One region of the Lysinibacillus sp. BSL11 genome, then DNA from elsewhere that is predicted to be linked to it. Evidence: riboswitches for the same ligand, from Rfam matches in the RefSeq annotation. Region 1 holds a riboswitch; each other region holds the start of a gene.
The links. Region 1 has a riboswitch for S-adenosylmethionine ahead of RCJ95_RS20315 (O-acetylhomoserine aminocarboxypropyltransferase/cysteine synthase family protein). Riboswitches for the same ligand answer to the same signal wherever they lie in the genome.
Positions count from the first base shown of each region.

Region 1 (4,061 bases):
TTTAATTTAATGAAAGTCTTATAATAATCCAATCCATTTCCAATAAGTTGCAGAGAACAAAAGTACGAGAAGGAAACCGATAATGGTTAATGGAATCCCAGATTTCAAGAAATCCTTTGTTGTAAAGGAACCTGTACCATAGGCAAGCATGTTTTGTGGTGCACTAATTGGTAATAGGAAGCCAAAGCTTATGACGAATTGTTGCACAATAACAAAACCAACTTGATCAACATTAGCCGTTAATGTGGAGGCTAAAACGATAAACACAGGTATAAGTGCTGAGGCTAAGCTAGTTGCGCTTGCAAAGCCTAAATGAATCAAAATGTTAAATAAAGTTACGAGTGCGATGGTTGCTAGTAAAGGCATAGTATTTAGCCCGAGTGAACCAAAAACTTTATCTGATAACCATGCAGCACCTTGCGTATTTAGTAAAATGGTTCCTAACATAATGCCTACCGCAAAGACGATAATTGTCCCCCATGGAATATGAGGCTCAACTTCCTTCCACGAATACACACCGATTTTAGGCATTAATAGAATCGCGATAGCAATAATTGTGACTGTTGTCGTATCAAATGGATGTAGCTTTCCTTCAGTTGCCCAGAAAAATAGTAAAACTACGGATGTAATGATTAAACGAATTTCAGGAGCCTTTAATGGGCCAAGCTCTGCAAGCTGTTTTTTGATGACCTCTTTACCACCTTCGATATTGCTAGTCTCAGGTTTAATTAAAGCAATCATAATGAAAAATAAAAAGATAGACATAATAATTGAGAAGGGGGCGGCATAAAGTAGCCAAGCACCCCATGAAATATCCACATTAAATTGCTCTTGGATAAAGTTTAAAGCCACCATATTTTGAGCTGCTGCAGTCTTAATACCGATATTCCAAATGGAAACGGCTTGTACCGAAGTAATAACTAATAAGGCAGCGAGCCGACTATCACGTGGTAAACCAAAAGCTGCCACCATTCCAAGCAATATCGGTACTACTGCGCCAGCACGTGCTGTAGCAGAAGGTACAAAAAATGCGAGGACGATAGAGACTAAAATAGCGCCAAATACGATAGCTTTTGTTTTCGTTCCTACCAATGAAAGAATCCAAAGAGCAAGTCGTTTATGTAGATTAGTAATTTGCATTGCTGCCGCTAGAAAAAGAGCTGCTGCTACTAAAGCAACGGCAGAATTACTAAAGCCGCTTAAAGATAATTTTAATGCGCTAGCTGTTCCTAGCTCTGTAGTTGGATCCTCCATTGACGGAGCGAGTCCTAGTAAAACAGTTACTAGTGCAATGATCATGGCCGAGCTCACAGGATATGAAACGGCCTCTGTAACCCAAAGGATGACTGCAAAAGCTAAAATGGCTAAAGCTCGTTGCCCAGCTATAGGTAAATCACCATTATTAGGTAAAAAGGTAATAATGATTAGTAACGCGAATGCCAAGCCAATCCACAGTGGCTTTAAATTAAATTTTGTAGCTGCTTGCTTTGGGGAAGACATATTTTCTCATCCTTTCTACGATAAAAATGACGATCATTATCCATAACATCGGCCTGTATAATGTTTTATTAAGATAAGAATATGTCGATTTTATTGTAGAAAAAAATCTATGTGAAAATTGTGTTTTTTACAGCAATATGAGTAGATAAAGAGAAAATACATGGTCACAAAGAATACAAAAATATCCAAAAAATATTATTTCTTTTTCTTAAAGGCAGAAGTTACTTTAGGCTCTGTGCCAATGACTAATCGTTTAATATTTTCAAGGTGCAGGATAATGGCTATGCCAAAAAGAAGAAGAGCTATAATGGTTGGGCCAATGCCAGGAATCCATAAATAAGTTGCTGTACAAAATACGAGATAAAATTCTAGAACACCAACAATTAAATAATTTGTTGCAAAGGATAAAATAACAAATAAAATAAGTGCAAATAAACCAATCTTCCAATCAACAGCAAGTAAAATACCAATGATGGAGGCCGTTCCTTTCCCGCCGTTGAAGCCCATGTAGAATGGGAAATTATGACCTAAAATAACCCCAGCAGCCATTATATAAGTAAGCAGCCAAATTTGTTCTTCTGTTAAATGAATGGCGTCCGCTAGATAAAAATGCGCACCTATAATAGCCACAACACCTTTGCCTATATCGATGAGGGCAACTAAAACGCCATATTTCCAGCCAAGGGAAAGAGTAGCATTAGAGGCACCAGCATTACCGTGCCCAGCCTTTTTTAAATCAACCCCCGATAAAAATTGAGCCACTTTAGAGCCGTGAATACAGCCTATTAAATAGCCAATCATAAGAAAAATGATCACGGCCTTTACCATAAAAATACTCCTCTCAAAATTTTTTCTAAAATAGTGTATGCGTTCATATTACGTATAAGAGCAGACAGAAGTTTCGGAAAAAATAAAATTTACATGTTGACAGAAAAAAACTCTATGTTTATACTGTGTAACAACGATGGAAATTGAATCTCATACTCTTATCAAGAGCGGCGGAGGGATAGGCCCTATGATGCCCGGCAACCAGTAAGCAATGAGCTTACTAAGGTGCTAATTCCTACAGATTCTTACTTGGATCTGGCAGATAAGGGGAGGAAAACTTGCAACCGCAACCCTCTTCTTAGCTGAAGAGGGTTTTTGTTTTCTACAGAAAAATCCTCCTCATCTCCGGTACCATCGTAAAAAAATAACCATTTGGAGGTACACAATGACAAATTTTAAACCAGAAACATTGCTGTTGCATGGTGGTCAAGAGCCAGACCCAGTGACGGGTTCTCGCACAGTTCCAGTCTATCGCTCAACTGCTTTCGTATTTAAAGACACTGCTCATGCGCAACGTCTTTTTGCCTTAGAGGAAGCAGGGAACATTTACACACGAATTACCAATCCAACAGTTGATGTGTTTGAAAAACGTGTGGCTTTATTGGAAGGTGGAACAGCAGCAGTAGCACTTTCATCTGGTGCAGCAGCTATCGCATTTTCCATTTTAAATCTAGCTGGAGCTGGTGATGAGATAGTAGCAGCTAGTTCTTTATATGGTGGTACGTATAATTTATTTGCTAACACATTACCAAACTATGGTATTAAAACAATTTTTGTAGATGAAACAAACCCAGAGAATTTCAATGCGGCGATTACTGATAAAACAAAAGCTGTCTTTGCAGAAGTTTATGGTAATCCAAGCTTAAAGGTTTTAGATATTGAAGCAGTAGCTAAAATTGCACATGATAATGGTCTACCATTAATTATTGACAGCACGTTTGCTTCTCCTTACGGTTCTACACCTATTGAATACGGTGCAGATGTTGTGGTTCATTCAGCAACTAAATGGATAGGAGGTCATGGCACAACTTTAGGGGGCGTTGTTGTAGACGCTGGTAAATTTGATTGGACTAGCGGTCGATTCCCTGGTTTTACTGAACCAGATGCCTCTTACCATGGTCTACGTTATGGAATTGATACAGCTTCTGCTGCCTTTGCTACAAAGCTACGTGTACAATTATTACGTGATTTTGGTCCAACATTAAGTGCTGATGCTGCCTTTAATTTATTGCAAGGGTTAGAAACGCTTCATCTGCGTATCCCTAAACACAATGAAAATGCGTTGGCAGTGGCTGAGTATTTACAAAACCACCCATCTGTGGAGTATGTAAATTATAATGGCCTAGAAGATTTTCCGACACATGGGTTAGCAAAAAAATATTTAAGAAATGGCTTCGGTTCAGTGCTTACATTTGGCATCAAGGGTGGACGAGAAGCTGGGCGAAAGCTTATTGATAGCGTGAGATTATTTTCACATGTAGCAAATGTAGGTGATGCAAAGTCATTAATTATTCATCCAGCTTCCACTACACATCAGCAACTATCAGCAGACGAATTAGTTCAAGCTGGTGTAACCGAGTCGCTCATTCGCTTATCCATCGGTTTAGAGGCAGTAGAGGATATTATTGCTGATTTAGATCAGGCCATTACACAGGCAACAACAGCTGCACAAACAGTAGAAGCTTAAAGTTTAAAACAAATGGTAGAATGTTGTGGCGTTTACGTATTTTCTC
Region 1 covers NZ_JAVGCX010000020.1:2,290-6,350, reverse strand. Annotated here, with positions in the region: gene RCJ95_RS20325 (SLC13 family permease) at 19-1,500, opposite strand; gene RCJ95_RS20320 (glycerol-3-phosphate acyltransferase) at 1,696-2,328, opposite strand; SAM riboswitch class I at 2,484-2,597, shown strand; gene RCJ95_RS20315 (O-acetylhomoserine aminocarboxypropyltransferase/cysteine synthase family protein) at 2,714-4,015, shown strand.

Region 2 (4,061 bases), on a different contig from region 1:
AAGAGGATATGGAACGCATCGTACGAGAATACGCAGAAAAAGGTCAATATTATAAATCACTTCAAAAATAAATAATCTACACAAAAAAATTAATACCAACGAAAAAATCCCTCGCGTTTTCGTGTACCGAATATGTTCACGAATCCTAGCGAGGTATTTTTTATAAAAAAACAAAAGGAGCAATATTGCTCCTTTGCTTATTAATACATTAGAATAATTTTCTAATGACTTCATTACTTTAGTTCAATAGTTTATAAACATGCTTTTTCTCGTAACGCGTCTGCTTTATCAATTTGCTCCCATGGTACATTTAAATCTGTACGACCAAAATGTCCATATGCAGCAGTTTGTTTATAAATGGGACGACGAAGATCAAGCATTTTAATGATACCTGCTGGGCGTAAATCGAATAGCTCGCGTACCCATTCAACGATCTCGCTTTCTTTCACTCTACCTGTGCCAAATGTATCGACAGCAATGGAAACAGGCTGCGCAACGCCAATCGCATAAGCGAGTTGCACTTCAGCACGCTCTGCTAAGCCAGCTGCTACGATATTTTTCGCTACATAACGTGCTGCATATGCCGCTGAACGGTCTACCTTGGTTGCATCCTTACCTGAGAAGGCACCACCACCGTGACGTGCATAACCACCGTATGTATCAACAATGATTTTACGTCCTGTTAATCCAGCATCACCTTTTGGTCCACCAATTACAAAACGGCCAGTTGGATTGATAAAGTATTTCGTATTAGCATCTAATAATTCACTTGGTACAACTGGTGCAATAACAAATTCTTTTAAATCTGCTTGAATTTGTTCAAGTGTTGCTTCTTCATCATGCTGTGTTGAAATAACAATTGTATCCACGCGAACCGGTACATTATTGTCATCATATTCTATCGTTACTTGCGTTTTACCATCAGGACGTAAATAGGCAAGTTCACCTGATTTACGTACTTCTGTTAAACGGCGTGCTAATTTGTGTGCCAAGCTAATTGGTAATGGCATTAGCTCTGGTGTTTCATTACATGCATAGCCAAACATTAAGCCTTGGTCACCAGCACCAATTGCTTCAATATCTGCATCTGTCATAGAGCCTTCACGTGCCTCTAATGCCTGATCAACACCTTGAGCAATATCAGGTGATTGTTCACCAATTGCCACAAGCACCGCTAAGTTCTCAGCATCAAAGCCATATTTACCTCGTGTATAGCCAATTTCAGCTACAGTGTCACGAACAATACCTTTAATATCTACATAAGTAGAAGTTGTAATTTCTCCTGCTACTAATACTAATCCTGTTGTTACAGTTGTTTCACACGCTACACGTGCATTTGGATCTTCTGCTAAAATAGCATCTAAAATGGCATCCGAGATTTGGTCACAAATCTTATCTGGATGTCCTTCTGTTACACTCTCTGATGTAAACAGTCGACGGTTTGTCATTTGGTTTTCCTCCTAAATACTCTTACAATAAGTAGTTGTGTATGAATACGGTACTCATTACCCATGTCAAGTCCGCTCCTAAGGATTGAACTCTCAAGCCGTTACTGCTGCTTTTAACACGAGGATTTCGAAAGATCCGTCATTATAATAAGGAAAGAACTACATATACTTACCTTTACATTGATTTTTAACAATAAAAAAATCCTTTTCTCACGTTACTTTACATGAGGAAAGGAATAATGACTGCGTAACCTTTCACTCTTATCGTTCAAGGGATGTTCCCTTGCATCAGGTTGGCACCAACGCATGTCGTGAAATAGTTCATGCAGGTTGCCGGGTTTCACAGGGCCTGACCCTCCACCAGCTCGGGATAAGAGTATCCGTTCAATCTCATGTTACTGAAAAGGTCGAACGTTGTCAAATATTTTCTTATGTATTACTGTATAGAAAGGAAAGAACTTATTACACAAAAACTTTTCATACTTGGATGATGATGTAAATAGAAGCAAATTAATCCCTACAACATACCTAGCTACTTGTGGTAACATATGTGTGGCTCAATCTTCATGCCTAATTACAGTAGGATTGATGGTATTCTCCTCGAAAAACATTATTTTTTGTCAGTTTATTGAAAAGTGGTAAAAACTCTAAAATAATTTCTTAATTAGTATAGATTATTTAAGCAATTGTGTTATACTATTTTTGAAATTAAGAAAAAATCCCTCTAAATCAAGGGAATACTATAAAAAAGGATGGTATTTAATCGATGAATTCAGTAGAAATTGCAAACGAACTGAAGGAATTATTAAACGGCGGTAACATTAATGTTCAACTTTCAGTACCACAATTAGCAGAAAAAGCTACATCTCGTGGTGAAGCAATGTTAACAGTAGATGGCGCAGTTCGTGCAGAAACTGGCAAATACACTGGTCGTTCACCTAAAGATAAATATACGGTAGAAGAAGAAAGCACAAAAGATCAAATTGACTGGGGTAAAGTAAACCAACCAATTTCTTCTGAAGTGTTCGATAACCTATATGTAAAAGTAATAAAATATTTAAAAGAACGTGACGAGTTATTCGTATTCAAAGGCTTTGCAGGTGCTGACAAAGATTCACAATTAAGCATTCAAGTTATTAATGAATACGCATGGCACAATCTTTTTGCTCATCAATTATTTATCCGTCCAACAGCAGATGAATTAGCTTCTCATGTTGCTGACTTCACTGTCATCTCAGCTCCTAACTTTAAAGCAGATCCTGCGGTTGATGGTACTGCTTCTGAAACATTCATCATCGTATCACTTGAAAAGAAAATTATTTTAATTGGTGGTACAGAATATGCTGGTGAAATGAAAAAATCTATCTTTGGTATCATGAACTACTTATTACCACAACAAGGTATTCTTTCAATGCACTGCTCAGCAAACGTTGGTGAAGCTGGCGATGTGGCGTTATTCTTCGGTCTATCTGGTACTGGTAAAACGACGTTATCAGCTGATCCTGATCGTAAGCTAATCGGTGACGATGAACACGGTTGGTCTGATAATGGTGTGTTCAACATTGAGGGTGGTTGCTATGCAAAAACAATCAACCTTTCTGCTGAAAAAGAACCAGAAATCTACAATGCAATCCGCTTCGGCTCTGTATTAGAAAACGTAGCTGTTGATCCAGAAACTCGTATTTGTGACTATGACGATGGTTCACTAACAGAAAATACACGTGTAGCTTATCCAATCCAATATATCGAAAATATCGTTGATCCTTCTGTTGCAGGTCATCCAAAAACAATCATCTTCCTAACAGCTGATGCATTTGGCGTGTTACCTCCAATCAGTAAATTAACAAAAGAACAAGCAATGTATCACTTCCTAAGCGGGTTCACTTCTAAACTTGCTGGAACTGAACGTGGTGTGACTGAGCCAGAACCAGTATTCTCTACTTGCTTCGGTTCTCCTTTCCTTCCGCTTCCCGCAACAGTATACGCAGAAATGTTAGGTCAAAAAATTGACGAGCACGGTGCACAGGTATACTTAGTAAACACTGGTTGGACTGGTGGCGAATATGGCACAGGTAGCCGTATGAAACTTTCATACACACGTACAATGGTCCGTGCAGCAATCGATGGTAAATTAGCAGATGTTGAAACAACACAAGATGCTGTGTTTGGTTTACACATTCCAACAGCAGTTGAAGGAGTACCTTCAGAAGTGTTAAATCCTCGTGAAGCTTGGGCAGATAAAGCTGCATACGATGCAAAAGCTGCTGAGCTTGCAGGCTTATTCAACGAAAACTTCAAGAAATTCTCAAACGTTTCTGAAGCCATCACTACACTTGGTGGCCCATTAAAGTAACGTCTATATAAAAGACAAAGGGAACAAATTATTCGTTCCCTTTGTCTTTTTGTTTTCTCTACGCTTTATTGTTGTTTCATCCACTTGCAAAGAGCACGGACAGTTTCACGATTTTTTGCTGGTGGATATTGATGTGCATAGTGAAGATCATACCAAGTTTCGAATGATTTATTTGCTTCTTCTAAAAAAAATGCCAATTGTCTGGCATGTTCAATATCCACATTTTCATCACGATAGCCATGAATGATAAGAACGGGAGC
Region 2 covers NZ_JAVGCX010000010.1:174,023-178,083, forward strand. Annotated here, with positions in the region: gene RCJ95_RS13935 (gamma carbonic anhydrase) at 1-71, shown strand, start outside; gene metK (methionine adenosyltransferase) at 252-1,448, opposite strand; SAM riboswitch class I at 1,707-1,825, opposite strand; gene pckA (phosphoenolpyruvate carboxykinase (ATP)) at 2,215-3,801, shown strand; gene RCJ95_RS13950 (alpha/beta hydrolase family protein) at 3,867-4,061, opposite strand, start outside.
Region 2: it holds a riboswitch for S-adenosylmethionine, as region 1 does, so the genes downstream of both, metK (methionine adenosyltransferase) here and RCJ95_RS20315 (O-acetylhomoserine aminocarboxypropyltransferase/cysteine synthase family protein) in region 1, are expected to answer to the same signal.

Region 3 (4,061 bases), on a different contig from region 1:
TCACCAATGATTCCGTTCACATTTATTTGTTAGAGGATTATATATGGCATGATGTACTCATTAATCGGTTAGTAAAACGGGATGATCAGGAGTTAGAAGACTGGATTGCTAAGGAGCGGAAAGCTTTTTTCTTAGAATAGTCTTATAAGGGAAGGGGAGTAACTTGAAAAAATTCGTGTTGCTAGGTTTAATGAGCTTACTCATGCTAGGAGCCTGTAATGCTACACCACCAACCAATCCACCAACGATTCATGAGCTAACGGTTGTCCCAGATAATGTCCAAAAAAATATTGTTTCTAATGACAGAATACAACTATTACATGAAAATGATGCTCCATATTATCTTGTTTATTATTCAAAAGGGAATGTATTGGCAAGTATTACAGCTGAGGGAAATAGGCTTATCATCCAGTTAGAAGAAGGCAGCGAGCAAAGGAAAGAGGCTCAGCCCTATGTTTTTCAAATCACCGTCAAGAATCCTGAGCTTGATACCATTGATTTGCGAATAAACGGTCAGAGTACGCCCATTGATCGTATGACCATTATGTGATAAAAGAAACCGAAATCTTTAGATGAGATTTCGGTTTCTTTATGAGATGTCTAATAAAAGACTTTGTCTACGTTATATTTAGAGCGGAAAGTATTAATCGCGTATGTTTCGTAAATTTCACGTTCCATTGGATCTTCTACTTCATAGACTTCAATTTTGAACACTTCATCACGATGGTTTTTCATCGGAGATACATTATCCTCGAAATGTTTTTTAATACGTTGACGAATTTTACGTGCTTTCCCAACAAATAATAGCTCATTCTTGTCATTATAGAATAAGAAAATGCCGCCTTTATCACGTGTGATTTTATGGAAGTCAATAAAACCGAAGTAAGGTGTGATTGGCACATCACCTGGTTTTAAATCTTGTTCACGTTGACGGATTACTAGATCTGGTTTTGGAAATTCAATTTTAATCAAACTATTCACGTTCCTCTCTCTTACTAAAAGTATATGGTAACATAATTACGGCATGTTTACCATAAATTTTAAATGCAGAAACACCACATATAGCAAGCTTAGTGTACATCAATTGAGCAAGGAACATGCACATGAATCACAAAATATTCTATGAATTATTGATATTCTAACTAGTTCGTGTTACAATTCAAGATAATTAAATAATCTTATCAAGAGAAGCTGAGGGATTTGGCCCGATGACGCTTCAGCAACCTCTAACAATTGTTAGAAAGGTGCTAATTCCAGCAAAGGATTTTTTCCTTTGAGAGATAAGAGTGGACGTGAAAAAAATCCTTCTCATTCTATCTCGTATGGAATGAGGAGGATTTTTTAATTTCGTTGCATCCTATGCAAGCAAGGTTTGCTAAAAGAGAGTGATTATAGAGAGGGGAAAGCAAGATGCCAATTAATATTCCGAAAAATTTACCAGCTGGAGAACATTTACGTGAGGAAAAAATCTTCGTCATGGAAGAAGATCGTGCGAAAACACAGCAAATCCGTCCATTAAATATATTAATATTAAATTTAATGCCTGAAAAAGAAAAAACAGAGCTCCAATTATTACGTTTATTGGGGAATACACCATTACAGGTGAATATTACCTTTTTGAATACAGCCACACACGAGTCTAAAAATGTGAGTAAATCCCATTTGCAGCTTTTTTACACAACGTTCAATCAGATTCGACACCGCCGCTATGATGGTATGATTATAACTGGTGCGCCAGTAGAAAAAATGGCTTTTGAAGAGGTCAACTATTGGCAGGAAATTTCAGAAATTATGGATTGGTCTAAAAAGAATGTGACATCCGTGCTACATATATGTTGGGGGGCACAGGCTGCATTGTATCATCATTATGGCATTGGGAAGGTCGAGCTTTCTGCTAAATGCTCAGGTGTCTATTCCCATGTGATTACAGATTTAACTGTAGATTTGGTACGTGGCTTTAGTGATTTATTTACTGCGCCCCACTCACGCTATACATCTGTTTCGATTGACGAGGTTCGTAATCATCCAGATCTACGATTATTATCCTATTCAGAGGATGCAGGGGTATTTATTGTACAATCAAAAGATAATAAAAATATTATGATTACGGGGCATCTAGAGTATGATGCGACAACGCTAGCCGATGAATACAGTCGCGATGTGGCGAAGGGCATAGATATCGCTGTTCCTGTAAACTACTTCCCGAATGACGATCCGACACAAGTGCCGATGAATACATGGCGTGCCCATACGCATCTATTATTCTCTAACTGGTTGAACTACTATGTTTACCAAGAAACACCATATGAATGGGATTTTGTAGATGAAATCGAATATCATATTTAATTAATAAAAAGTCTAATTTCTTTTCTAGCTTTAAAAGAAATTAGACTTTTTGATTGTCATTTTCTGTTTCCTGCTGAGGTGTTTCGTTTTTTTGAGCTTTGGATTTACGATTTCGAATAACTACCACAATCAGCAATAGTATGGGTAATAAAATGGTGAAAATAAAGGAAAAGATTGGCCAAATTTCATTATTATAATTAGTAGAATGCACAATATCTGGATGAACAATTTGAGAAAGTCCAATAACAATTATCCCCATCGGTATAATGAGTGGGCGATGATCCTTGATCTTTAAAATTTGTGCGAGGCCAACAACGGTCGTATAGAAATACATAAATGTACGAATATAAATAGACGAAATCCACATAAATGCCATAATGATCTCTATACGCTGTAAAAAATTTCCTATAGATATTCTTTGTGCTAAGGCATAGCTAGGAAAAGTCCTTGATGCTGTGTTTTCAGGACCTAATACAAGAATCGATAGGACAATCAACGTAACTAAGACGATTCCACCAAAGATTGCCCCAATATATAGCCCTTTCTGTGCAGACGGCTGTACATTGACACCAGTAGGATAGAGCATCATTAATACAAGTAATGGAAAGGAAAAGATACTCATAAAGCGTGCAATACTATAAAACATAGATGTTTTGGTTGCTTCTAGTAGAGGCTGAATATTCTCAAATGTAATTTGAGGGGTAATACTAAGGACGAAAAAAATAAAAATAAAGATAAACAATGGGAAGAGGATTTCTGCCGAACGGGCAAAGGTCTCAATTCCTAAATAAGCGGCATACATAATAATGATACTGAACAGTAGGGCAAATGCTAATGTCGGTGTCTCTGGCATTACTTCCGTTTTCATGAAAATACCGATAAAATAGAGTAATTCTCCAGCCGAAAGAAAGGTCATAATCAGGAAACAAATTGCTGTGATTTTCCCAAAAAAACGCCCAAGAATTTTTTCATTAGCCTCGATAAAGTTTAGAGATGGTGTTTGATTGGCCAGTGTTAAAAATAATTTTAGTACCAGTAAACTAAGGAGAACACCAATGCTTGCTGCTATCCAAGCATCTTGCTTAGCGGCACCAGTAATACTCGAAGGGATAATTAAAATCGCTGTACCGATAGAATAGAGGAAGGTAACGATTGTAAACTGTCTTGAACTAATTATCTCTTTTTCCATCAAGCTACCCTCCGTTTCTCAGTCCATCTTTCTATTTTGTGAATGACACAATGTAATCCCTAATTGGTGTGAAGATAAAGGTAATCAAATCTAATGGGCTAGGAATATGGATTTTCAGGGCAATCCCCATATTTAAAGCCGTTCCAATAAGAAGCAAAAAGGAGAATACAATCATGGCTTTTCTATCCTGTTGCTTTTTTAGCTTTGGAATAAAAATAAGGGCAATGATTATCGCGATGATCAAGATAGCTACGGCTAGTACCATTGCATTTATTCCTCCTTTGGCTTGTTTAATAATGAATTTTGCATCGTACCTGAACCTTGGGTAGTTACCTTTACATGAACTACCACTGCTAAATCTGGAAAAATGGAAGTCCAATCATCCTTGATTTTTTTCCACTGCTTAGGATCTGCCCGATGTAGGGCATCCCCAAATCCAAAAACATCTACTTCATATTGCTGTTGAATTTTCTCTACTGTTTTTTCTATGCGTTCATCAATTCCCTGGGCTGTTTTTTTGTTAACG
Region 3 covers NZ_JAVGCX010000007.1:26,500-30,560, reverse strand. Annotated here, with positions in the region: gene RCJ95_RS09565 (TrmB family transcriptional regulator) at 1-140, shown strand, start outside; gene RCJ95_RS09560 (hypothetical protein) at 164-550, shown strand; gene RCJ95_RS09555 (nucleotide excision repair endonuclease) at 601-972, opposite strand; SAM riboswitch class I at 1,176-1,287, shown strand; gene metA (homoserine O-acetyltransferase MetA) at 1,411-2,346, shown strand; gene RCJ95_RS09545 (GerAB/ArcD/ProY family transporter) at 2,387-3,535, opposite strand; gene RCJ95_RS09540 (hypothetical protein) at 3,567-3,800, opposite strand; gene RCJ95_RS09535 (Ger(x)C family spore germination protein) at 3,806-4,061, opposite strand, start outside.
Region 3: it holds a riboswitch for S-adenosylmethionine, as region 1 does, so the genes downstream of both, metA (homoserine O-acetyltransferase MetA) here and RCJ95_RS20315 (O-acetylhomoserine aminocarboxypropyltransferase/cysteine synthase family protein) in region 1, are expected to answer to the same signal.

Region 4 (4,061 bases), on a different contig from region 1:
ATAAATTACGTTGTGAAATTGTATTTAAAAACTTTCGCGTTGTAGGGTGCTTCGGTTTCGCAAAAAGTTCAATCGCTGTGCCAAATTCCACAACTTTCCCTGATTCTAGAACAGAAACCTCATCACAAATTTTTTGAATTACATTCATTTCATGTGTGATGAGCAGAATCGTAATGCCTAATTCACGATTAATTTTTAACAACAATTCAAGAATGGCTTCCGTTGTCTCAGGATCAAGTGCACTTGTTGCTTCGTCACTAAGTAAAATCTCTGGTTCCTGTGCTAAGGCACGTGCAATAGCCACACGCTGTTTTTGACCACCTGAAAGTTGATTTGGGTAACTATCTAGTTTATCTGTTAAACCGACAATTTCAGCATACTTAGCTACTCGTTTTTTTACTTCTGCCTCTTTATAGCCTAGAAGCTTTAAGGGAACTGCAATATTATTGTAAACTGTTGCTGTTTTTAATAGATTAAAGTGCTGGAAGATCATCCCGATTTTTTGGCGTGTTTGACGTAATTCTTGAAGAGAAAGGGTCGTAATGTCTACATTGTCTATCACTACTTTTCCTGCTGTAGGACGTTCGAGTAGATTAACGCAACGAATGAGTGTACTTTTACCAGCACCACTATAGCCGATTACACCATGAATTTGTCCCTTTTTTACGTGAAGATTGATGCCATCCACAGCTTTTATGATGCCTTTTTTCGACTTGAATTCTTTTGAGATATTTTGTAATTGAATCATGCGACTGTTTGCTCCTTTCTCCACCTTCTAAAAAGCAAGAATCTGCTCGTTTTCCTATAGAGGAATTTCGACAGATTCTTCGGCTTTATAGAAGCTTCCTGAATGTATTACCAACTAGGGATTACTGAACCTTTGAATTCTTCTTCGATGAATTGACGTACTTCATCAGATTGGTAAGCCTCAACGAATTTTTTAATTGTTGGATCATTTTCATTTTCAGCACGTACAACAATATAGTTCACGTATGGAGAATCAGTAGATTCCAATAAAATAGAGTCATCTTTAGGGTTAATACCAGCTTCTAATGCAAAGTTTGTATTAATAGCTGCTACGTCTACTTCACTAAGTTGTTTAGGAATTTGAGCTGCCTCTAATTCAATGAATTTTAAATTCTTTTTGTTTTCTTCTACATCACGAATCGAGGCTGTTAAGTCTGCGCCATCTTTTAACTGAATATAGCCAGCTTCCTGTAAAACAAAGAGGGCACGCGCTCCATTCGTTGGGTCATTTGGTAAGCCAAACGTTGCACCGTCAGGAATGTCATCAAAGGATTTATATTTTTCAGAGTAGATACCCATTGGATTTAAAATCGTTTTGCCCACTGGTACTAAATCTGTATCATGATCTTTATTAAATGTATCCAGGAAAGGCTCGTGTTGATAGCTGTTCGCATCAAGATCACCTTCAGCTAAGGATGTATTAGGTAAAACATAGTCAGAAAATGATTTTAGCTCTACTTCTAGCCCGTTTTCTTTTGCTACTTTAGCGGCTACTTCTGCAATTTGTTCGTGTGGACCAGAAGTGACGCCTACAACGATTTTCTTTTCATCAATTCCTTCAGCTTGGCTTTTACTATCTTCTTTAGAGCCACAGCCTGCTAAAGCTGCTACTAATGTTAGACTTGCTAAACCTACTAAAAATTTATTTTTCTTTTTCATGAAAATACCTCCAAGATTGTTTTTATCGGTTTTTTGAAAATAAAAAAACTCTCTTACAAATTAAGAGAGGCTCATGAAAAGATGTCCTCTCTTATCTATCAAACGAAGTTCGTTTGCAGGATTTAGCACCTTCCTTTAAAAAAGGAGGTTGCCGAGCTTCATAGGGCCAGTCCCTCAGCTACTCTTGATAAGAGATTTATAATATTTTTTTGTAATTCCGATAGAACTAATATAATTTATAGGGTATAGTAAGTCAATAAATAATTTTTAAATTTTTTATATAATTATAATATTTCGACGCAAAAGAGGGATAACAATGTCTGTAAGAGTTAATTATGGTATAGGTTCATTTGGTAAGGTTATTAGTGCTCGTTTTCTAACGGGAACAGATATCATTGAAGGGATTGAAGCGCTTTGCGAAGAGAATAATATAGAGTCAGCCACAATTGTAAGCTGTATTGGCAGCTTTCAAAAAAGTAGCTTTGTTTATTTAGTGCCAGATGCAACAGCTCAAATTCAAGTTCGTTTTAGTGATGTGATGGAAAAAGAGGGACCATTAGAATTTATTCAAGGTTCAGGTGTGGTGTGTAAACGAGATGGGGGATATGAGACACATTTCCATGGCTCTATGAGCGATCAATGGGGTGTTGTATCGGGTGGGCATTTAATAAAAGGGGGAAACCCTGTTATTACTGTTGACATCGTGTTGGCAGAGGTACAAGGCATTCAACATATTCGAAAATGGGATGATGAAACAGGTCATGCTCAATTTTATCCATTAGAAAATGATTTAGGGCAACCAAGGAAAATTGAAAAATATTAATGATCCTGTAGCTAGGGATAGCTACAGGATACGCCTTCATCATTATCTATTAAACAATTGTAATTGCTCGATTCTATGGATTGCTTCACGTAAGCGCTCCTCACTAACTAGCAACCCTACGCGTACATAGCCTTCACCATATTGACCGAAGCCATTACCTGCTGCTACAGCGATATCAGCTTTTTCGAGCAAAAGATCAGCAAACTGTTCACTTGTATAGCCTAGTGGTACAGGAAGCCATGCGAAGAAGGAGCCTTTTGGAGCCGTAACATGCCAGCCAATTCGTCGAGCTTCTTCAATGAGTACATTGCGGCGACGCTCATAAGTAGCTCGTAGTTCATCCGCACATTGTTGGGAAGCTGTCAGTGCTACTGCTGCGGCTTGTTGAATGGCAGGGAATTGACTACAAAACAGATGATCCTGAATAAGATTAATAGCAGCGATAATCTCGGCATTCCCTACAGCGAAGCCTATACGCCAGCCAGCCATATTATAGGTTTTCGATAATGTATACATTTCAACTCCTACTTCTTTTGCACCCTTTGCTTGAAGGAAGCTAACTGGTTTATTACCGTCAAATCCTATTGCCCCATAAGCAAAATCATGTGATACGATAATATTGTGTTCCTTCGCAAAGCGAACAGTCTCTTCAAAAAACGCAAGTGATGCTGTACCTCCTGTAGGGTTGTTCGGGTAATTTAAGTAAAGAAGCTTTGCCTTTTCTTTCACTTCATCAGGTAATGCATCATAATCAGGTAAGAAATCGTTTTCGGCAAAAAGTGGCATCACTTCAAAATTGACATCTCCTAGTACGACACCTGATAGGTAATCTGGATAGCCAGGGTCTGGTAAGAGCATCGTGTCACCAGGGTTTAACACTGCTAAAGGTAGCTCAACTAGACCAATTTTTGTTCCACCGAGAATCGCTACCTCTGTATCTGGATTTAGTTCTACCTGATATTCACGTTGATAAAAGTCGGCAGCAGCTTGGCGTAATTCAGCGAGACCTCTAAATGGTGAATATTTGTGGTTTTGAGGATTTTCAGCCGCTTCCTGTAATGCTTGAATGATGTGAGTAGGCGTTGGCTGATCGGGATTTCCTTGCCCAAGGTTAATGACATCACGCCCTTCTTCTAGAGCCAAGTTTACTTTTTGTACGAGTGCTGCAAAAAATTGAGTGGGTAGTTGCTGTAGTTTTTTAGAGAATTCCATGCATGATCACCTTTTTCAGAATATAATAATTATTATTGAAGAATATGAAGCAAATAGTATTACTTTTTCTGTTAATTGTCTAGAGGAGGAATGGATATGAAAATCGGATGTATTCAATTAAATGTTGGCTTTGGCAAAGCTGAAGAAAATTTTGCGCGTGCTGAGGAGAAGATTCGTGAAGCTGCAAAACAAGGGGCAGAAATTATTGTGTTACCTGAAATGTGGAACACAGGCTATGCTTTGGAAAAACTGTCTGAGCTAGCAGATATCAATGGTGAGCGGACAAAGGCCTTTTTGGCTAAACTTGCTAAGGAACTTGATGTACATATTGTAGGGGGCT
Region 4 covers NZ_JAVGCX010000004.1:79,249-83,309, forward strand. Annotated here, with positions in the region: gene RCJ95_RS06000 (methionine ABC transporter ATP-binding protein) at 1-748, opposite strand, end outside; gene RCJ95_RS06005 (MetQ/NlpA family ABC transporter substrate-binding protein) at 856-1,686, opposite strand; SAM riboswitch class I at 1,775-1,880, opposite strand; gene RCJ95_RS06010 (PPC domain-containing DNA-binding protein) at 2,003-2,509, shown strand; gene RCJ95_RS06015 (pyridoxal phosphate-dependent aminotransferase) at 2,552-3,721, opposite strand; gene RCJ95_RS06020 (carbon-nitrogen family hydrolase) at 3,818-4,061, shown strand, end outside.
Region 4: it holds a riboswitch for S-adenosylmethionine, as region 1 does, so the genes downstream of both, RCJ95_RS06005 (MetQ/NlpA family ABC transporter substrate-binding protein) here and RCJ95_RS20315 (O-acetylhomoserine aminocarboxypropyltransferase/cysteine synthase family protein) in region 1, are expected to answer to the same signal.